4 regions of the Rhizobium sp. 862_C5_N1_2 genome follow, and region 1 is predicted to be linked to each of the others. Evidence: riboswitches for the same ligand, from Rfam matches in the RefSeq annotation. Region 1 holds a riboswitch; each other region holds the start of a gene.
The links. A riboswitch is a leader RNA that binds a small molecule or an ion and turns the genes downstream of it on or off. The one in region 1 is predicted to bind cobalamin.

Region 1 (5,494 bases):
GTTCCTCGATAATTGGTGGGGTCGGCATGGACGTCGCGGCCCTCACCGCGATGTCCCTAGCTCCGGCAGGGATCAGAGTTTGTCTAAAAACGCCAATAGCTTGTCGCCAGCCCTGAACCGGCCAGGCGATTGTCCATTATACGGATCGATCTTGGCTAGAGCGGCCTCCTTGATCCTGCTCTCATTGATCCTTTCACTTGGCAGCGCTTCGCGGTATAATTAGAGCGGGCTAAAATAGAAAATGGGACGGCCGTCAAAACAGAAAACCTTCCGTCTTTGGGCCGGGGATCAACTATGGGGGTCGAAAATGCTTAGCGGCTTTAGCAGGGCCTGCGCGCTAATCCTTTTGTCAGGGAACTTCGCTTTCGCCCAATCGGATCAGATAGAGCCAAACGCTGGAATGTGGAAGACGTGGGTAATCACGTCGGGCAAAGACTTCCGAGTCCCGCCCCCACCGGATACTTCCGCAACCGAGTTGGAGCAGGTTCGCGAACTTGTCGCAAAGAACGATGCGCAGGTCGCCGCCAAGATCACATTCTGGGACGCCGGTTCGCCCGGCTATCGATGGATCGACCTGGTCAACAACCGTCTTCTCGCAAACCAGACGATCCCCAATGCGCATCGCGTCTACACCTATTTGACGATGGCGGTCTACGACGCCACCATCGCGGCTTGGGAGTCGAAATACTTCTACAATCGCCCCCGCCCGAGCGAGGTGGATACGACACTGCCGACTGCGCTGCCTACGCCTCGGAGTCCCGCTTATCCATCCGAACACGCGGCCGCCGCCGCCGCCGCCGCGACCGTTCTTGCCTATTTCTTTCCCGACGAGGCGTCGTCGTTCCAGGCGATGGCCGAAGAAGCCGCACAGTCGCGTGTCCTTGCCGGTGTCCAGTTCCCAAGCGATTCATCCGCCGGCCTGGAACTGGGGCGACGCGTGGCAGAGCAAGTGATTGCGCGGGCAAAGGCCGACGGCTCCGATGCCGTCTGGACCGGCACCGTGCCGACCGGGCCGTGCATGTGGGTCGGAGACAAACCCGCCAATGCAACCATGCCAAACTGGAAGCCGATCCTGCTCGAGACAGCCGATGAATTCAGGCCACCGACTCCGCCCGACTGCAAGTCTGCGGCCGTGAAGGCCGAGACGGATGCAGTCCGCCAGTTTGAGCGAAAATTCCCCAACAGCTACAAGGCGTTCTACTGGCAAAGTCCATCCGGCCTGTTCACAGACTGGTATGACTATGCCAGCAAGTGGATGTTCGAGGACAAGACGGATTCGAACCCGCCGCGCGCCGCACGGGCTTACGCGATGCTCGCAACGGTCTACTACGACGCCTACATTGCAAGCAACGACGGGAAATACGCTTATTGGTACCTGCGGCCCAACATGCTTGACCCGAGCATCACTCCCCTGTTCGCAGTGCCGGCCCATCCCAGTTATCCGTCGAATCACTCCACGTTGTCGACTGCCCGATGCGAGGTGCTTGCCTATCTGTTCCCCGACCAGGCGGAGTTCATCCGAACGGTCGGCAAGGAAGCGGGCGATTCCCGCATCTGGGCCGGCATCCACTATGAAATGGACAACCGGGCCGGTGCCGCACTTGGCAAAGCAGTCGCCGGGAAATTCATCGAGCGGGCAAAAAAAGACGGGGCAGACTAGCGGAAGGGCCGCTAGCGCCTTTCTCCCGAAATGTCGCAATCCTAAGCGAAGGGTTCTCGGTGGAACGTTCCGTTCACTCAGCAGCCGACGTGCGAGGCAGCAACGTTTCTCAAACGATGCGGATGCGGCGCGTCACCTGGCCATTGCTTTCCCAGTATGTGTGCTTTTTGGCGATCAAGGGATCGTCCATCGCCGGTTGAATTTGCCCTGCGGTACTGATCGCGCGCGAGGTCACCGTGTGTTCTCCAGGCGAGGGATTTGGCCAATCCAGTGACCAAATCTTCCAGGCGTATTCGGCCTCCTCGCTGTGATCGATGACTGCCGGCATCCAGGGCCCTTGATCAATTTTCAGTTCGACCCGGTCGATCGGTGCACCCCAGGCTGCGCCGACGACCCGGTGACCCGAGTCGTTGCGCGTGACCTTGGCGGGCGCGGATTTCAGCAAGGCCCGGCCGACCGAGGTCTCGGCCCGCACGGTCTCGCCTTTGTGCTCTTCCTCCCGGATGGTGACATAGTCGCGGCCCATCAGCAGGCTCATGAAGCGGGTGTCGCGAACCTCGATGCCCTTCAGCCACTTGACGTTGGCGATCCCGTACCAGCCCAGAGTTATCAGCCGCAGCGGGAAACCGTTGGGGGCAGGCAGGGTCGCTCCGTTCATTTCGTAGCAGAGCAGATTGTCGGGGTTCATCGCGTCTGCGAGCGACATGCTGCGAGCGAAGTTCTGTTGCATCTTGATGTCGCGAATCGTGACCTCGCCTTTGTCGGTGCCGAAGAAGACGACCTCTAGGTGTTCAGTCCCCATCCATCATGGAAGACGAGTTCCTCGAGCGGCAGCCGCTGCCGCCAGCCTTTGACGGACAGTTCCGGCTCGTCATAGAGCCGGTCGACGAAACCGGCACAGAGCCAGGCGACCACCTCGATATGCTGGGGTATACCGAGAATGCTCTTCAGGTCGCTTTCATGAAAGATGCTGACCCAGCCGATCCCGACCCCTTCCGCCCGCGCCGCAAGCCAGAGATTCTGGATGGCGCAGACTGTGGAATAGCTATCCATCCTGGGATTGTGCGTGCGCCCCAGCACGACGCTGCCGCTGCGGGTAGGATCGCAGGTCACGCATATGCCGAGCGGCGCCTCGACGATGCCTTCGAGCTTGAGCGAGCGGTAGGCCTGCCGCCGTTCGCCTTCGAACATCAGCGCCGCCTCCTCGTTGGCCCTCGCAAAAGCATCCCGGACGCGCGCCCGCACGGTTGCGCTTTTCACCAGAATGAAATTCCACGGCTGCATAAAGCCGACGGAGGGTGCATGATGGGCAGCCGTCAGCAGCCGCTGCACAAGGTCATCCGGCAAGGGATCGGGCAGGAACTGGCTGCGAACGTCGCGCCGCGTCATGATCGCATGATAGACGGCCTCGCGTTCGGCCAAGGAAAAACCGGACGCCGCCGAAAGGGCATCATCATCAAAGGGTCGCATCGTCAAATCCCCAACAACGCAACCGCCCCGCCGTCCGCGCGGATCGGTCTATCTAGCCAGGCCGGTCTTCTGACTCGGCGTCATCCGTCTGCCGCAGCCTTCCCGGCAAAAAGCCAGTGGCGTGATGAAGCGGCAAGCGTCAGCCTTACAGCGTTGGGCACGTTCCGGCTTTGCACCGGATTCCCGATTCTCCCGCCTGGACGGCGGGCACCTGACGGCGCATCTATTTCAGGAAAGCGCGGCGGCGGCAAGCCGGCCCTCATACCGCCGACACGTTGCATGCGACATCGACTTCATGGACAGAGGCGCATCGCTGCCTTAGAAACAAACCGATCCTGACCGACGCCCATGGCGCCGCACTTTTTCTCTTTGCACTTTGGTTGCCCGTGCCCCGCCTCACGCCCATGATCCTTGCGGTCGCCCTGTTCATGGAACAGATGGATTCGACGGTGATCGCCACCAGCCTACCGGCGATCGCAGCCGATATCGGCACCTCGCCGATCGCGCTGAAGCTCGCCGTTACCAGCTATCTCGTGGCGCTGGCGATCTTCATCCCGATCAGCGGCTGGATGTCCGATCGTTTCGGCGCACGCAACATCTTCCGCATGGCGATCTTCGTTTTCATGATCGGTTCGATCGCCTGCGCCTTTTCCAATTCGATCACGGCCTTCGTCATCTCACGCCTGATCCAGGGCGCCGGCGGCTCGATGATGACGCCGGTCAGCCGCTTGCTGCTGGTCCGGGGAACGCCGCGTCACGAACTCGTCGATGCCATGGCCTGGCTCACCATTCCAGCGTTGATCGGTCCGATCATGGGTCCGCCGATCGGCGGCTTCCTCACCACCTACCTCACCTGGCACTGGATCTTCTGGATCAACGTCCCGATCGGCGTGCTCGGCATCATCCTCGTCACCCGTTTCCTGCCGGCGGTTGAGCCACGCAGTCCCCGGCCGATGGATTTCCCCGGCTTCTTTCTTTGCGGCCTCGGCTTCTCCGGCTTCGTCTTCGGCCTGTCGGTGATCAGCCTGCCGGCCGTGCCCGTTATCTATGGTTACGTCACCGTTGCGATCGGCATCCTTGCCGGCCTCCTATACCTCCTGCATGCCCGCCGCGTGCCCTATCCGCTTCTCGATCCGAAGATGTTCCGTTACCCGATGTTCCGGGCGGCAATCCTCGGCGCCTCGAATTTCCGCATGGGACTTGGCGCCCTGCCTTTCCTGATGCCGCTGATGCTCCAGCTCGGCTTCGGCCTGACGCCGCTGCAATCGGGCTCGGTCACCTTCGTCAGCGCGCTCGGCTCCATGGGCTCGAAATTCGCCGCCTCGCGCACCTTCAATGCCTTCGGCTTCCGCACGGTGATCTCCCTCACCACCTTGCTGGCGGCGATCTTCCTCGGCATCAACGGCCTGTTCACCGCCGAAACGCCACTGTTCCTGATCATGGCCTGCCTGCTGATCGGCGGCCTGTTCCGCTCCATGGCTTTCTCCGGCGTCAACGCCATGGCCTTCGGCGATGTCGATGATGCCGACAGCAGCCAGGCAACCGCAATCAATGCCGTTGCCCAGCGTATCTCCATGGCGATGGGTGTGGCGATCGCCGGCGGCATCCTCGAAATTTCCAGCAGCTTTCACGACGGCAGGCTGCTGGTCTCGGATTTCCACATCGCCTTCTTCAGCGTCTCGGCGATTTCGGCGCTGGCCTGCATCACCTTCCTGCGCCTGCCCCAAGATGCCGGCGCTGAACTGACGGCGCGCGGCCGCAAGCGCCGGCACGTCGAGCCGGAAGAGGCCGTGGCTGAAAATAGCTGATCTCCCTGACGCCACGGAAGCCCTGCTACACCCACCGGTTCGCAAGGCTCGGCGCCGGCGGCAGCAGGCGCGAATGGCACGCGTGTGCTCAGCATTCGTTTCTACTTTATGATTTATTCACACATCAAATACACACTGCGTTTGCGCGTTTTGGGTTGCTATCAGGACATGGGCATGAGCGCTCGTGATGCGACCGTCAGCGTCGATGCCCGTATTGATACGCCAGTCGGGAACATGTCCGACTGAGCCGCAATTCTAGGCCGCCGCGGAATGTTCCATTTTTTGAAAACGATGCCTCTGACAGCCAAGCTGGCGGCGATTATCGTTGCCGTAAACCTCTGCGGCATTTCCGCTTTCGCCACCTATACCTGGATGTACGAAACCCGGGCGTTGATCGATGGCGCCAAGGCGAACTGGTCCAAGGATGCGGAGCAGTTTGCATCTCTGGCCGCCGGCGGCGTGAAATGGGGGAAGGCGAACGCCGTTCGCGAGGCTTATTCGCTCTACCGCGACGACCCCTCGCTCGATCTTGTACAGTTTGCCGCATTCAACGCGG
Region 2 (5,494 bases), on a different contig from region 1:
TATTCGTGCTTGCCAGTTACAACTGGCGCCACAGCGCGACGCCGGCCCTCAAGATGCAGCTCTCCCAGGCTGCCCGCTATCGCACGGTGATTGCCGGCATCGAGTCCGGCACATGGCTGCTGGCGGAAGCAAGCCTGCTCGACGGACTGCCGGCGACCGTCCACTGGGAGGACTACGAGGATTTTGCGCTGGCCTATCCTGAGGTGCGGGCCGTCAAGGATCGTTTCGTCATCGACGGCAAGCGGCTGACGACCTCCGGTTCGCTTCCAACCGTCGACCTGATGCTGGAAGTGATCAGGCAGCGGCAGGGTTATTCGCTGGCGCTCGAGGTCAGCCGGCTGTTCCGCTATGAGCAGCCGTCCTTCCATGCCGATGAGTCACTTTCCGCAGCCTCGGCTGGGTTGCGCATGCACGATCCCCGTGTCGCGCAAGCGGTGCGGCTGATGGAGGAGCATATCGAGCAGCCTCTGATTCTTACGCGGCTCGCCCGCAGGGTGGGCATCAGCGCCCGACATCTGCAGGATCTTTTCCAGCAGAGTATCGGCGCGCCGCCGCATGTGCATTATCTCGCCCTGCGCTTGAATGCGGCCCGCCGCAAGGTGATCGAGACGACGGCCTCCTTCGCCGACATCGCGGCGGCAACCGGCTTCAACTCGGCCTCAGCCTTTGCGAGAAGCTACCGGGCGAGTTTTTCCGAAAGCCCGTCGGAGACCCGGCGCCGCTTGCGGCGCCGCATCACGTCATCGGAGGTGCGGGCATAGGCTGGAATGCGTCCCGTATCATTTCGGCAAGTTCCCGAACGGCCTCGCTGGAACGGTAAGTGCTCCGGCGGAGCACGACCTTGGAGGAATCGACCGGCGGGAAACCGTCTTCGGCGGTGAGTTCCCGGCAGCCGGGCGGAATGCTGCTGCGGGAAAGCGTGGTGACGGCAAGGCCTGCGGTCACGGCATTCTTCAGCCCCGAGCCAGTATCGGCGATGAAAGCGATTCGATAGTTGCGGCCGATCTGCTCCAGCGACCGGAGCGCAAAATCGCGTGACCAGGTGGAGTTGCGATAGGTCGCTATCGGCAGGGGATCGATGTCGTGCAGCCTGTGGACCATCGATGTGACCCAGACTGTGGGATCGATACAGATGACCTCGCCTTTCGTCTCATCGCTCCAGTCGAAAACGACGGCCAGATCGAGCTCATCCCGCTCGAGGGCGGCCAGGTTGCGAACTGTGTAGTCGCAGGACACGGTGACCTCGACGGCCGGGTGGCGTACGGCGAAAGCAGCAAGGGCTGCCGGCAGCACCGTCTGGCTGTATTCCTCCGGAATTCCGATGCGCACCGGTCCGTCCAGCGGTTTGCTCCGGATCGTCGCGGCGGCCTCGTTCAGGAGGTCGATTATCCTGCGGGCGTAGGGGACGAGCTGTATGCCCTGGCGCGTCAGCAGCACGCCGCGGGCGCCCCGCTCGAACAGAGCTTCGCCGATCGTCTGCTCAAGCCGCTTGATCTGAGTGCTGACCGCCGACTGCGTCCGCCCGATGCGCTGGGCAGCCGCGGAGAAATTGGAAGTCTCGGCAACGACCAGGAAGGTTCTGAGCAGGTCGCTCTCAATCGGCTCGTGCATAGGAATAGCCATAGAAAAAATCGATGGTAGCTATCTCTACTATTCGTTTGTCTAATGTCAATTCTTGGCGCAGAAAAGAACCGCGTTCGACTTCCTTCTTTGAGAATATCTGCGTGACCATTGAAAATCCGGCCAGACGCCTCGCAGGCAGCGAGCACGAGAAGGGTGTGCTTCTCATCATTGCCGCGACGCTTGCCTGGAGCGCGAGCGGCGTCTATTCGCGGCTCCTGACGACCGACGTATGGACGGCGATCGCCTGGCGGTCGTTGTTCGGCGGCCTGTTTCTGCTGATCCCCTGCCTTTTCCTCGAAGGGGGCATCTCACGGCAGCAATGGCGATCCGTCTTCCATCCGTCAGGTCTTGCGATGATCGCATGCCAGACCTTCAGTCAGGTATGCTTCATCGGGGCGCTTTACATGACCACCGTCGCCAATGTGACGATGATCTATGCGACCGCGCCCTTCATCGCGGCACTGCTCGGGTGGGTCATCCTCAGGGAGAGGGTCTCCAGGCGGACGCTGATTGCCGGCGGCATCTCGCTCTTCGGCGTTGCGGTCATCGTCGCCTCGTCGATCGGCGGCGGGACCGGTTGGGGCGACCTGCTGGCGCTCGGCATGACGGCGTCCTTCGCGCTCGTCATCATCATTCCGCGCATCAGTCCCGACGTGCCGAGCCTGCCGCCGACCGTGGTCAGCGCTTTCCTGACACTTGCACTCTTCGCTCCGTTCGGTTCGGTCGGCTCGCTCGACCTGCACAACTGGATCGTCCTCGCCGCCTTCGGCGCGACCAATTTCTCCCTGGCGCTGGTGCTCTTCCTTGCCGGGGCGAAGCGGATGCCGCCGGCGGAGGCGGCGCTGATCGGCACGATGGAAATCGTGCTCACGCCCTTCTGGGTCTGGCTGTTGTTTTCCGAAGAGCCGCCCGTCGCCACCTTTTTCGGCGGCGCGATCATCCTCGGCGCCGTGTTCTGGCACACGGCAATCGACGTCAGCCGCAGCCGGCGACCGCATCGCGCCTAAAGCCTTTAGGCGGCGATCAAATCTTCCGGGACGATCCGGAAAACCGCCGTATTCGCGGGATCAATTATTTCTGCTACGCAGCGCTATTGCGACTTTGCCGACTGTCGTCTTTGAGTTGCGCCCATGTCGTTTTCTTGATCGCTGTTTTACGTCAGGCATGGTTTGCTTGTGGTGTTCAAGGCGCTATCTCGCAAACTGGCGAAATGGACCATTGGGACGCTGGCCTGACGCCGGCGCCGCCCCGCAGCGGTAGAAGAACTGAAATCCTCAAGGAAATCGCCGGATAGACATCCGGAAAGATATCGAGATGGATCGAAAGGAGATTCTGGAGCCGGAAACCAGCTCTTGGCACAGCAAATCGACGGATTGCGGCAGACGATCACGAGCGGAACGACAGGCGAAAACCATGGCGTTCACTCCTCTTCTCCATCCAATCTGTCCCTTTTGCAAATCTGAATATCGCCCGATGCGGCGGTATCCTCGTGTTGTGGACCGGGCTGCAGAGGAGGCAGGCCGGAGGGAAGGTTGCCATCGACTGCATCGGTTGCAGATCGAGGCATTCAAACAAGTGGGAGGAATTCATGAGCAAAAATAGAGGCGTCGTCTATCTCCGGCCGGGCAAGGTTGAAGTTCGCGACATCGACGACCCGAAGCTGGAAGCGCCTGACGGCCGCCGCATTGAACACGGCGTGATTTTGAAGGTGATCTCGACCAATATCTGCGGCTCCGATCAGCACATGGTCCGCGGCCGCACGACGGCGATGCCGGGCCTGGTCCTCGGCCATGAAATCACCGGCGAGATCATCGAGAAAGGCATCGACGTCGAGATGCTCGAAATCGGCGATATCGTCTCGGTGCCTTTCAATGTCGCCTGCGGCCGATGCCGCTGCTGCAAGTCTCAGGATACCGGTGTCTGCCTGACGGTAAACCCGGCCCGCGCCGGCGGTGCTTACGGTTATGTCGACATGGGCGGCTGGATCGGCGGACAGGCGCGCTATGTCACCATTCCCTACGCAGATTTCAACCTGCTGAAAATCCCCGATCGGGATAGGGCAATGGCGAAGATCCGTGATCTCACCATGCTCTCCGACATTCTGCCCACCGGCTTCCATGGCGCAGTGCGTGCAGGTGTTGGGGTCGGCTCGACCGTCTATGTCGCCGGTGCCGGCCCTGTCGGCCTTGCGGCTGCGGCTTCGGCTCGCATTCTCGGCGCTGCTGTCGTGATGATCGGTGATTTCAACAAGGACCGTCTGGCGCATGCGGCGAAGGTCGGTTTCGAACCGATCGACCTGTCGAAGAGCGACCGTCTCGGCGACATGATCGCGCAGGTCGTCGGCACCAATGAGGTGGACAGCGCCATCGATGCGGTCGGCTTCGAGGCACGCGGCCACTCGGGCGGCGAACAGCCGGCGATCGTGCTCAATCAGATGATGGAGATTACCCGTGCCGCGGGTTCGATCGGCATCCCCGGCCTCTACGTTACCGAGGATCCGGGCGCCGTCGACAACGCCGCCAAACACGGCAATCTGTCGCTCCGCTTCGGCCTCGGATGGGCCAAGGCGCAGTCCTTCCACACCGGCCAGACTCCGGTGATCAAATATAATCGTCAGCTCATGCAGGCGATCCTCCACGACCGGCTGCCAATTGCCGATATCGTCAACGCCAAGGTCATTCCGCTCGACGATGCCGCCAATGGATATGAGAGCTTCGACCAGGGAGCGGCGACGAAATATGTCCTCGATCCGCACGGAGAGGTCGCGAAAGCCGCCTAGAGCAATTCCAGCAAAAGCGCGTAGCGGTTTTGCGTCCGGAATTGCGAGAAAACAAAGGGATAGAGCATTTCCGTGATTCGAAGAAAAACGGAAATGCTCTAGCGACTACGACTGAGGACTTTACCTGATAGGAATGGCCGGCGGAAAGCCGGCCATTCTGCATCGCACAACGATTTGATTGACGAACTACTGGATGCTGAACGGGAAATATTTTGCGTTGATCATGTCGTAGGTCCCGTCCGCCTTGATGCTCTTCAACGCTTCGTTCAGGCGCGCAAGACGCTCCTTGTCATCGAGGCGCAGCGCGATGCCGGCACCCTCACCGAAGTATGTGATGTCGACCAGATCCGGTCCTTTGAACTCGCAGCAGCTTCCTGCCTTGGTGTTGGCAATCCAGTCGTAGATGGCGAGTTTATCCTCGAGGATAATGTCGACGCTCCCGTCCGCCAGACCCTTGTACAATTCGGGCGAAGACCGAAACACCTTCTTTTTCATTTCCGGATAAAGATGGTTGGCATAGGATTCCTGCGCTGTCGACGATGTCACCCCAAGAATTTTATCGTTGAGGGCGGCGGGGCTGACATCGCTGATCGACGAATCCTTCCGGGCGATGAACACAGACGGGCTGTTGTAGTATTTTTCAGTGAAGGCAACCTTTTGACGCCGCTCAAGGCTCATCGACATGGATGAGATGATCGCGTCGTATTTGTCGGCAACGAGATCGGGGATAATGTCGTCCCACTTCTCGATGATAAATTGGCATTCGAACTTGCCAACCTCGCACAGCGCATTGGCAATATCGATGTCGAAGCCCTGAAGTTTGTTATTTGCATCGAGATAGTTGAAGGGCGGAAATGCACCTTCGACGGCAATTCTCATTGGCATGCGATCTTGCGCGGCCACCTCAAGCGGCGAGGTCGCGGCCAAAAAAATACCCATCCCGCCCGCCATCAGCGCTCCGCGCAGTATAGTCTGAATGGATATGCGCAACATCGTCGGGAGCTCCTCGGGGAATAGTCGATCTCGCCCCATAGTGCGCCGCAGCCTTTAATTCTACGTGAACGCTTCTTTGTTAGCGTCGGCCAATGCGCC
Region 3 (5,494 bases), 150 kb from region 1:
TGGCCTGGCATCACCCGGCAAGACCGCAATCAGTGCACCGGCGCGAGCCGCAGCCGCATGCAGCGCTTCCAGCGCATAGTGGAAATAGCTGGCGCCGCCGAGCGCACGCACGATGATCAGCTTCGCATGCCGCGCGGTGCGCTCGACATAGGTATCGACCGACATCGGATGCTTGAGGCTCATCAGACTGGCGAGCCTCAGCGAAGGTGCTGTCCGGCGATCGCGATGGGCGGCTGCGATCGCGGCAAGCTCGCTGTCGGCCGCCGACAGGAACAGGATATCGCCCGGCGTCTGCCCAAGGTCGATTGCCTCCTCGCCGTCGCTGATCGTTCCCTGCTGGGCCAGAAGCAGATGCATCGGTCTATGCCAGCGCTTCGATCGCCGCCCTCACCGCGTCCTGGTCCATTTCGTGCAGGCCAATGACAACGAGGCGTGTGCCGCGCTTTTCTCCGGCTGCCCAGGCGCGGTCGAAATAATGGTCGATGCGGCTGCCGACGGCCTGGAGCTGCAAACGCATCGGCTTGCCTGAAACGTCGACGAAACCCTTGAGACGCAGCACGTCATGGGCTGATATGATGTCCTTCAGCGCTTCGACGAAACCGGCGGGATCGGCAATGGCTCCGAGATCGACGACAAAGCTGTCGAATTCGTCGTGATCGTGCGGCGCGCCATCCTCATGCTCCAGCTCGTGATGCGACTTGCGATTGGCGACATCGTCCTCCGTGCCGATGCCAAGGCCGAGCAAGATGCCGGCTGACACCTCGCCATTTCTCGCCTCGATCATCACGGGCTTGCGCACCGTGCGGGAGGCGACCTCGTCGCGCACCCTGATAAGGCCCGCGGCGTCGATCAAGTCGGTCTTGTTGAGCACGATGAGGTCGGCGCAGGTGAGCTGGTCCTCGAACAGCTCCTCGATCGGGCTTTCGTGATCGAGCGATTCATCCTCGGCACGGCGCGCATCGACGGCATCATGGTCGTCGGCGAAACGGCCGGCGGCAACGGCAGCACTATCGACCACCGTGATGACACCGTCGACGGTCACCTGGGTGCGAATGTCGGGCCAGTTGAAGGCGGCGACCAGCGGCTGCGGCAAAGCAAGGCCCGAGGTTTCGATGACGATATGGTCGGGCCGCTGTTCGCGTTCGAGCAGCTTCGTCATCGTCGGGATGAAGTCGTCCGCGACCGTGCAGCAGATGCAGCCATTGGTGAGCTCGATAATGTCGTCCTCAGTGCAATTCTCCGCACCGCAGCCCTTCAGCACGTCGCCGTCGACGCCGAGATCGCCGAATTCGTTGATAATCAGCGCAATCTTCTTGCCGCCGGCATTGGTCAGCAGGTTGCGGATCATCGTCGTTTTGCCGGCACCGAGGAAGCCGGTGATGACGGTTGCGGGAATCTTCTGCTGGTTCATGGACTTAACCCTTCATTTTCAGCGGCAAGCCTGCCGCGATGAAATAGACTTCGGCGGCCTTCGCCGCGATCGATTGGTGCAGCCGGCCGGCATGATCGCGAAAATCCCGCGCCATGCGATTATCCGGCACGATGCCGAGACCGACCTCGTTGGAAACGAAAACGAGCCGCGCCTTCGCGGCGGGCAGGAAATCGGCAAGTGCGGCAAATTCCACCGCCATCTCACGCTCCTCGATCATCAGATTGGTGACCCACAGCGTCAGGCAATCGATCAGCACGATGCGCCCTTCGCCATCGATGTCGGTAAGCTTGCCGACAAGATCGAGCGGCTCCTCATGCGTCGTCCAGGACGGACCGCGATCGGCCTTGTGTTGCGTTATGCGCGCCTGCATCTCCTCGTCCCAGGCCCGCCCGGTGGCAAGGTAGTGGCGATCCAGATCGGTCGCGGTGACGAGGGATTCGGCGAACCTGGACTTGCCGGAGCGCGCGCCGCCGAGGATGAAGACAGTGTTGGAGGGGGCAGCCGTCATGCCGGCGTTGCCTTCTGAATAGATGCCGCGCAAGCCGCTACGGAAGACGCCGGCGGCTGTAAGGCCCCGCCAAATCGCGCCGCACCAGGCTGCGCTGAATTCAATCGTTCAGCCAAGACAACCTCCGTGCTGGCAACGGGCATAGTGCCCAGGTGTGGGCTTCGCGCCCGGCACGCATGGCAGGTCTCCTGGCTCGCGGTTATCGGCTGCGATCGGGGCAGACCGGAAACCGGTCGCCCTGATCGTGCCAGCGGATCATCCTTGCCTTCCCGGCTGCATCAGTGAAAAGGTGGACGATTCGTAGACTTGAGAGGCGTCCGACCCCGGTTGATCACCATGCATATCCAGTGGCTTTTCCGGCATGCCGCCCGTCCCGCCCGCCTGCACGATTGCAGGCTGCCGGCAGAAAGGGCTTAACGCCGGATGGAAGACCCTGACCGCTCTACAGTCGCGGGGTCGGCTGTGATGAAGGCGCCCGGCTTGGGTCCGCCGCGTCACATTCCCTTTTCATCCGGAAGGGCGTAACACCGATCCGGAACCATCCGTTATGTCGGGATGGTCGGGCGACCATCCGTTGAGGGATGGTTAGGCAAGCTCAGAGGTGAAGTCAACCGGCCTTGGCGACCGGGCAATGGCCGGCCAGAGGAAGCAACTCCGCCAACACGACTTACTCTACCTAAAATATCGTCATTTATCAGAGACTTACATCATAAAAATTTGTCCCAGCCGCCGGCTTTTCGCCGCAATTGCGTCGCAAGCGGACTGCGCGACCATCTCCGCCCTTGACCGGGCCTCTCCCCGCCTAGTTGTCTAGCCATGCTTATGAAATTGGATCGGCGCCGTTTTCGTGCGCTGCGTGTTTTCTTCGATCCGGGACGCCTGCGGGCGCTGACCCGCCGTAGCGAGGTTGGCCTGTCGCTGGCGGGCGCCGTCGTCGGCATCATCTCGGGTCTCGCCGTCACCGGCATGAGTTACGTCTCCAACGAGCTGCATCAGCTGGTCTTCGGCATATCAGACAGCGAGCGACTGAGCTCGTCCGAGATCGAGAACAAGATGCTGCTGCTCACTGCCCCCGTCATTGGCGGCGCCCTGCTCGGCCTGTTGCTCCTAGTGCTGGCGAAACGACGCAAGAAGCCGATGGTCGACCCGATCGAGGCCAATGCGCTGCATGGCGGCCGCCTGTCCTTGACCGACAGCATCATCGTTGCCGTGCAGAACCTGATCTCCAACGGTTTCGGCGCCTCCGTCGGCCTGGAGGCCGGCTATACCCAGCTTGCTGCCGGCCTCGCCTCGAAATTCGGCCTGAAGCTGCAGCTTCGCCGCTCGGACCTGCGCACCCTCGTTGGCTGCGGCGCGGCGGGCGCCATCGCCGCCGCCTTCAACGCGCCGCTGACCGGTGCTTTCTATGCTTTTGAGCTGATCATCGGCACCTATACGATCGTGTCGCTGACGCCTGTCGTCGTCTCCGCCCTTGTCTCCACCCTGATCGCAAGGCTGCTTGCCGGCAGCGATTTCACCATCGATATCGGCAGCTTCGGCTCGGTCGTGCCAGCCGATTATATCCCGGCACTGCTGCTCGGTGCTTTCTGCGCCGGTGTCGGCATCCTGATCATGCAGGGCGTCGCCTTTGTCGAAGAGCTGGCGCGCAAGAGCTCGATCGCCCCACCCTTCCGCCCGGCACTCGGCGGCATCATCGTCGGGCTGTTGGCGATGATCTCACCGCAGGTGCTCTCGGCCGGCCACGGCGCGTTGCATCTCAACCTTTCCCGTGAGGTGGCGATCCCGACGCTGATCGGCCTCTTCCTCTTGAAATCCTTCGCCTCGGCGATCTCGATCGGCTCCGGCTTCAGGGGTGGGCTGTTCTTCGCCTCGCTGTTCATGGGCGCCCTGCTCGGCAAGCTCTTCGCCTATTGCGGCCCCTATTTCGCCGATGCGACGCTGACGCCCGTCATCTATGCCGTGGTCGGCATGAGTTCGCTCGCCGTCGCCGTCATCGGCGGGCCGCTGACCATGACGTTCCTGGCGCTCGAAATCACCGGCGATTTCCCGATTACGGCGCTGGTGCTCGCCGCCGTCATCACCTCCTCGCTCGTCGTCCGCTCGACCTTCGGTTACTCCTTCGCCACATGGCGCTTTCATCTTCGCGGCGAAAGCATCCGCAGCGCCCATGATGTCGGCTGGATCCGCAATCTGACGGTCGACAAGCTGATGCGCGCCGATGTCAAGACGGCAAGGGCGGGCATCTCTCTGGAGGAATTCAAGCAGGCCTTCCCGATCGGCTCGACCCAGCGCGTCATCCTCGTCGAGGAGAGCGACAAATATGCGGGCCTCGTGCTGGTGCCGGAGATCTACGCCAACCCGACCGACGCCCAGGACGAGGGCAAGACGCTTGCCGATTTCATCCACTACCGCAACGATTTCCTGCAGCCGCAGATGAATGCCAGGCAAGCGGCGGCGATCTTCGACAAGAGCGAAAGCGAAGCACTCGCCGTCGTCAACAACCTGATCGAACGCAAGGTGATCGGCCAGCTCAGCGAAAGCTATACGCTGCGCCGCTACAGCGAAGAACTCGACCGCCGCCGCCGCGAGGTCTCAGGCGAGATCTGAGCGTCGTCGCGCCGATCGGATCGACGCTTCAGGATACGGCGTCGGCGAGCTTGAACACGTCGGCCCGCTTCGAAACACCGCGCAGCTCGAACGATCCTAGATACTCGCAGGCCACGGCGCAGGTGGCCGCGAAGCTCTCCGACATCAGCAGGTGTTGTTCAAGCGTGCCGCAGAGCTTTTCGAGCCGCGAGGCCTCGTTGACGGCCCTGCCGATCACCGTGAAATCGAGCCTGCCACGGGCGCCGACGTTCCCGTAGAAAACCTCGCCGAGATGCAGGACGACATCGACGCCGATATCGGGGCCGCCGTTTTTCGTCCGCTCACGGTTCAGCGCCTCGTTTGCTTTCAGCAGATTCTTCGTAGAAGCCAGCGCGGCCATGCAGGCCTTCTGCGGATCCTCGGCGTCGGTCGGAAAGATCGCAAGCACGCTGTCGCCCATGAACTTGAGGATCTCGCCGGAATTTTCCTCGACATGCCGGTCGATCAGCTCGAAATGTTCGTTCAGAAACCCGACGATCTCGCTGGGTTGATAGACCTCGGTCAAGGCCGTGAAATTTCTGAGGTCCGCAATCAGGATCGCCGCATTGATGGAGCCGCCGGTTCCCCTCTGGGTCTCCCCGGCCAGAATGCGCGCGCTCGTCCTGGCGCCGGTATAGACCGCGAGGATGTCGGTGGCGGTTTTCGATGCCGCCACACGGTAAGCCGCCAGACCCAGCGCCGGGACAAGCGCTTTGACGATCGCCAGCTGATCATCGGAAAATCCGCCCGGCGCATCGCTGGTCAGGGAGAAACCAAGCCCGCGCAACGCGACCTCCTTCGGAAATTCGCAAAGGCTGACCAGATGGTCCGTGCCGCCGGCAAGCGCAAATTCCGCGAGCTGCGGATAGTCAAGCCCCTCACCCCTGGCCAATATCCAGCGCCCTGTTCTCTCGCCGCGGTTCAGCAGG
Region 4 (5,494 bases), 370 kb from region 1:
AGCCAGCCGACGGAACGCGACTCGGCCATCATGATCTGATGGCGCAGGATCTCGATGAAGATGATTTCGGTCAGCCGCGGCAGCATCGAGACGCCACCGGCGCGCGGCCTGTCGACCTCCTCGACCATCTGGCGGATGGTGGCGCGCAGCCAGTCGCCGTCATTGGCTGCTCGTGTCCTGACATGGATCAGCCTGGGCAGCGCCTGACGCAGCGGCGCAAAGCTCAGCCCGTCCCATTGCAGATAGCCGCAGAGCAGCCGCACGCCTTGCGCGGCCTCGCCGTAGCGCAGCACGGGAATCTCACGCCACGGCTTTTGCGGCAGGTCGCGGGTCGGCAGCACCAGCTTGCCGTCTCTTCCCGCGCCGAGCTGATGTCCGGTGCCGAAGGGAAAGACCAGCACGTCGCCCGCCTCGAGATCGGCCTCTTCACCTTCCGTCTTCAGCCAGCAGCGGCCCTCCACAACGATGTGAAACGGCATCGTGCCCGAAGCCTTCGCCGAAAGGCTCGCCAAGGCCGGCGTGGCATCGGTCTGCCAGTCGCCCGTCGGCATGAAGCAGAACTGCAGTGATCCCGACAGGCGGATCGTCGACAGCAGCGCCGACAGCACGTCGTCACGCGCGACACCCGCAGCGCCTGGATTTTCGGACAAGGCTTCACGCATTCCGGCCAAATACGCGCCCCGCGCACCCTCCTATCATCAGCTCGTTCAAACCGGGTGAACGCTGTTCACCCTGACAAACGGGAGAATACTATGCAAACCCAAAGCGACAAACTGGTCGTGCTCGTCACCAAAGGCATCGAATCCGAACTGTCCTCCGTCGCCTTCACCATTGCCAATGGCGGCATCACCGCCGGGCTGAAGGTCTCGGTGTTCCTCACCAGCACCGGGATCGACCTGGTGCGCAAGGGCGGCCAGCGCATGACGCATGTGCCGCCGCTCGATCCGCTGTCGAGCCTGATCGAGAATTTCCAGCAGCGCGGCGGCACGATCTGGGCTTGCCCGCCCTGCGTGACCTCGCGCGGCTACACGCAGGAAGACTTGCTCGACGGTGTCGTCATCGTCGGCGCCAGCGCCATGCATGCCGAGATCAAGGAAGGTGCTGCGACGCTGTCGTTTTGACGATACTCGGCCGGGATGGGCGGGAGTTTGGGCGGCGTCTCCCGCCGGTTTCGTCAGGCTTTGCGGATCGGCGACAGGTGCAGAGAAATACCAAGCGCCTATTCTTGCGTTCGGCAATATACTTGTGAGATTGTGTCGATATACGTGCGATAATGCCTGGTGCGGGCAGCGCGGGGGCTTCGATGACATCCGTGAGGGTCAATGAGCTGATATCGGTGGCGGGGCAGCCCGACGCCGCAGGTTTTGCCGCCTTCGCGGCTGATGGCTTTGCCGCCGTCATCAATGCCCGGCCGGATGGCGAGGAGCCGGGGCAGCCGGGCAATACCTCGGAAAAGGCTTCCGCCGCCGCCGCCGGGCTCGCCTACAGCTTCGTGCCGGTGAAGGGGACCGAGATCACCGAGGCCGATATCCGCGCCTTCCAGGCGGCGATGGCGCAGGCGAAGGGACCGGTCGTCGCCCATTGCAAGAGCGGCACACGGGCATTGACGCTCTACGCGCTGGGCGAGGTGCTCGACGGCCGGATGAAGCCCGGAGATGTCGAGGCCTTCGGTCAAAACCTCGGCTTCGATCTTGCCGGCGCGCGCCGCTTTCTGGAGAAGCGGGCAGGGCAGGCGGCTCATGTGAAGGCCTTCTTCGAGCCCCGCACCTCCACTGTGCAATATGTCGTTTCCGACCCGGCGACGAAACGCTGCGCCATCATCGACCCAGTGCTCGATTTCGACGAAATGTCGGGGGCGACGGGAACGGCCAATGCCGACGCCATCCTCGCTCATATCAAAAGTGAAGGGCTGACGGTCGAGTGGATCCTCGACACGCATCCGCATGCCGATCATTTCTCCGCCGCGCATTACATCAACGGAAAGACCGGTGCGCCGACCGCGATCGGCGCTCATGTCACCGACGTCCAGACGCTCTGGAAGGAGATCTACAACTGGCCGGCGCTTAAAACCGACGGCTCGCAATGGGACCAGCTGTTTGCCGATGGCGACACCTTCGAGATCGGTGCGCTTAAAGCCCGCGTGATGTTTTCGCCCGGGCACACACTCGCCTCAGTGACCTATGTAATCGGCGACGCCGCCTTCGTGCACGACACAGTGTTCACGCCGGATTCCGGCACGGCGCGAACCGATTTTCCGGGCGGCAGCGCCAGTGCCCTCTGGCACTCGATCCAGGCCATCCTATTGCTGCCCGAGGAGACCCGGCTCTTTTCCGGCCACGACTACCAGCCCGGCGGCCGCCACCCGCGCTGGGAAAGCACGGTGACCGCCCAGAAAAGCGCCAATCCTCATATCGCAGGCATCGACGAGGCCGGCTTCATCGCGCTGCGCCAGGCGCGCGACCGCACGCTGCCGAAGCCGAAGCTGATGCTGCATGCGCTGCAGGTCAATATTCGCGGCGGGCGGTTGCCCGAGCCGGAGGGGAACGGCCGGCGGTATTTGAAGATACCGCTGGATGCGTTGTAGAGGCGGCCGGGGCTGGGAGTGGGCGCCTTTGCCCCAGGTGCGGTAGGCTTCGGCGATGCGGCGGGCGGAGGCGATCGCAACATATTTATCCGCTGGTGGGATGGCTCCTTCGGAATCATCATTGACGTCGTGCAGGTCTGCGACGTAACTGGGTTCGACGGTTCCCTGAAGATGACTCCAAGGGGATTAATAGGGAACACGGTGAGGACGACCCAGTAGGGACCGAGACCGTGGCTGCCCCCGCAACTGTAAGCGGATTGTCGATCATCTCAGGAGTGGCCAGCGACTGGCCATCTCTGAAGGGCCCATGGCCCTGCCACTGCGGATATCGCGGGAAGGCGGATGTAACGACGGATATCCGCAAGCCAGGAGACCTGCCGTCAATCACGATCCAATCAACCGGGCGGGGATGCCCGGACAAGGAACAGATATGATTGACCTGCTGAACCTTCGCCGAATTCCGGCATGCATCCGTCTCGATTGGGCCTCCTGCGGCTAGGGCACGCCTAAGCGTGCTTTCGGTCCGCGCACATGCGCGGAACGGCCGTCATTTTTTCCTTCATCGAGGTTTTCCATGCGCCAGATTCTCGCCGCCATGACATTTGCCTTCGGGCTCGCCGGCCTTGCGGCACCAAGCCTTGCCGCGACCCACTACCCCCTGACCGTCAGTAATTGCGGCCAGCAGGTGACTTTTCAGAAGGCGCCCGCCAGGATCGTTTCGATCGGCCAGGGCATGACCGAAATTCTTTTCTCGCTCGGCCTTGCCGACAAGGTCGCCGGGACGGCCGTCTGGGTCGGTCCAGTCCTGCCGCAATATGCCGAGGCCAACAGCAAGATAAAGCGACTTGCCGACAACGATCCGAGCTTCGAATCCGTCGTCGGGCAGGAGCCCGACCTAGTGGCGGCCGAGTTCGAATGGCATGTCGGCGCGCAGGGCTCCGTCGGCAAGCGGGAGCAGTTCAAGGATCTCGGGATCAATACATATCTCGCGCCGGCGGATTGCGTCGCCAAGGTCAACACCGATGGCGGCGACGGCGTGCGCGGGGAATTGTTCACGATGGAGCTGATCTACCAGGAAGTCGCCGAGCTCTCGGAGATTTTCGACGTGAAGGACCGCGGCGATGCGCTGATTTCGGCGCTGAAGAAGCGCGAGGCGGATGCCGTCGCTTCGATATCGGGCGCATCGGGCAAGAACTTGCCCGTCGTCTTCTGGTTCTCCAGCAAAGAGGTCAACGGCGATGCCTTCATCGCCGGCAAGAACAGCGCGCCCGCCTATATCCTGAAGACGATCGGTGCGAAGAACGTCGTCACCACGGAAGAGGAATGGCCGCTGGTCGGTTGGGAAACCATCGCCCAGGCGAACCCTGCCGTCATCGTGCTCGCGACCATGGACCGCCGCCGTTACGCGGCTGACGATCCTAAGGTCAAGGTCGATTTTCTTGAGAACGACCCTGTGACCAAGGAGCTCGACGCGGTCAAAAACAAGCACTTCGTGATGATGGACGCGCAGTCGATGAACCCGACGATCCGCACGATCGATGGCATCGAGACATTGGCGAACGGCATCAAGTCCTTCGGCCTGGCGCAGTGAAGGCAATGTCGGTCAGGCAACAGGGATGGTGGGCGCTTGCCGCGCTCACCATTGTAGCACTTCTCCTGCTCGGGCTGATGATCAGCCTTGCCGTTTCCATCGGCGAGATCGCAATTCCCGTTGCGACCACGGCGGAGGCGGTCTCGAACCGGCTGTTCGGAACGAATTTCGAGATCAGCCGCATCCACCAGGGCATCGTCTGGGATTATCGTCTGAGCCGCGCGCTCGTCGCGGCCAGCGCCGGCGCATCGCTCTCGCTCTCCGGTGCGATCCTGCAGGCGCTGCTGCGCAATCCGCTGGCCGAACCCTATGTGCTCGGCATCTCCGCCGGCGCCTCGACGGGCGCCGTCTGCGTGATGATCCTCGGCTTCGGCTACGGTATTCTCGGCCTCTCGAGCGGCGCCTTCATCGGTGCGGTGATCGCCTTTCTGCTGGTCGGCTTCCTGGCAACGGGTGCGGGAGGAAGCGGCGAGCGCATCATCCTTTGCGGCGTCGCCGGTTCGCAGCTCTTCAATGCGCTGACCTCCTACATCGTGACGACTTCGGCGAATGCCGAGCAGGCGCGCGGCATCCTGTTCTGGCTTTTGGGTTCGCTCAGTGGCGTGCGCTGGCCCGATGTCTATCTGTCGGTGCCGATCGCGCTTGCCGGCTTCATCATCTGCATGGCCCATGTGCGGGCGCTGGACGCCTTCGCTTTTGGCACGGATGCTGCCGCCTCGCTCGGCATTGCCGTACGCCGCGTCCAAATCGTGCTGTTCGGCATGACGGCGGCGATGACGGCAAGCGTCGTCAGCATGGTGGGTTCGATCGGCTTCGTTGGCCTCGTCATCCCTCACGCCGCCCGCTTCCTCGTCGGGCCGGGGCATGGGCGGCTGCTGCCGGCAACAGCGCTCGGCGGTGCGATTTACATGGTCGGCGCCGATATTGTTTCGCGCGTCATCATACCGCAGCAAATCCTGCCGATCGGCGTCGTCACCGCACTCTTCGGCGCGCCGGCCTTCGCCATCATCCTCTATCGCGTGCGAGGGAATGCATGAGCATCAGCGTCGACGAGGTAAGCTTTGCCGCCGGCGATACCGTCATCGTCAACGGCGTCAGCCTAACGGTGGAAAGGGGCAAGGTGTTCGGCCTGCTTGGGCCGAACGGTTCCGGCAAATCGAGCCTTCTCAGATTGATTTGCCGGCTGCGCAAGGTTCGCAGCGGCGTCATCCGGCTGGGTGATGACGATATATCCTCGCTGTCGCGCGCAGCGCTTGCGCGGCGCGTCGCCTTCGTCGAGCAGCAGACGACGACGGATACGCAATTGACGGTGCGCGACG

Region 2: it holds a riboswitch for cobalamin, as region 1 does, so the genes downstream of both, fdhA (formaldehyde dehydrogenase, glutathione-independent) here and bluB (5,6-dimethylbenzimidazole synthase) in region 1, are expected to answer to the same signal.
Region 3: it holds a riboswitch for cobalamin, as region 1 does, so the genes downstream of both, cobU (bifunctional adenosylcobinamide kinase/adenosylcobinamide-phosphate guanylyltransferase) here and bluB (5,6-dimethylbenzimidazole synthase) in region 1, are expected to answer to the same signal.
Region 4: it holds a riboswitch for cobalamin, as region 1 does, so the genes downstream of both, ACD590_RS13000 (ABC transporter substrate-binding protein) here and bluB (5,6-dimethylbenzimidazole synthase) in region 1, are expected to answer to the same signal.

What each region holds. Positions count from the first base shown of each region.
Region 1 covers NZ_JBPWPT010000001.1:2,193,605-2,199,098, forward strand. The annotation lists gene ACD590_RS11080 (phosphatase PAP2 family protein) at 476-1,660, shown strand; partial or broken gene ACD590_RS11085 (molybdopterin-dependent oxidoreductase) at 1,770-2,447, opposite strand; gene bluB (5,6-dimethylbenzimidazole synthase) at 2,444-3,130, opposite strand; cobalamin riboswitch at 3,173-3,360, opposite strand; gene ACD590_RS11095 (MFS transporter) at 3,535-4,938, shown strand; gene ACD590_RS11100 (methyl-accepting chemotaxis protein) at 5,209-5,494, shown strand, end outside.
Region 2 covers NZ_JBPWPT010000004.1:274,647-280,140, forward strand. The annotation lists gene ACD590_RS34075 (GlxA family transcriptional regulator) at 1-761, shown strand, start outside; gene ACD590_RS34080 (LysR substrate-binding domain-containing protein) at 736-1,611, opposite strand; gene ACD590_RS34085 (DMT family transporter) at 1,725-2,630, shown strand; cobalamin riboswitch at 2,792-2,991, shown strand; gene fdhA (formaldehyde dehydrogenase, glutathione-independent) at 3,212-4,402, shown strand; gene ACD590_RS34095 (transporter substrate-binding domain-containing protein) at 4,589-5,395, opposite strand.
Region 3 covers NZ_JBPWPT010000001.1:2,348,021-2,353,514, forward strand. The annotation lists gene cobN (cobaltochelatase subunit CobN) at 1-357, opposite strand, end outside; gene cobW (cobalamin biosynthesis protein CobW) at 362-1,411, opposite strand; gene cobU (bifunctional adenosylcobinamide kinase/adenosylcobinamide-phosphate guanylyltransferase) at 1,416-1,940, opposite strand; cobalamin riboswitch at 2,102-2,498, opposite strand; gene ACD590_RS11855 (chloride channel protein) at 2,757-4,547, shown strand; gene ACD590_RS11860 (adenylate/guanylate cyclase domain-containing protein) at 4,576-5,494, opposite strand, start outside.
Region 4 covers NZ_JBPWPT010000001.1:2,563,519-2,569,012, reverse strand. The annotation lists gene ACD590_RS13015 (AraC family transcriptional regulator) at 1-662, opposite strand, end outside; gene ACD590_RS13010 (DsrE family protein) at 753-1,121, shown strand; gene blh (bifunctional sulfur transferase/dioxygenase Blh) at 1,304-2,584, shown strand; cobalamin riboswitch at 2,726-2,980, shown strand; gene ACD590_RS13000 (ABC transporter substrate-binding protein) at 3,159-4,175, shown strand; gene ACD590_RS12995 (FecCD family ABC transporter permease) at 4,181-5,212, shown strand; gene ACD590_RS12990 (ABC transporter ATP-binding protein) at 5,209-5,494, shown strand, end outside.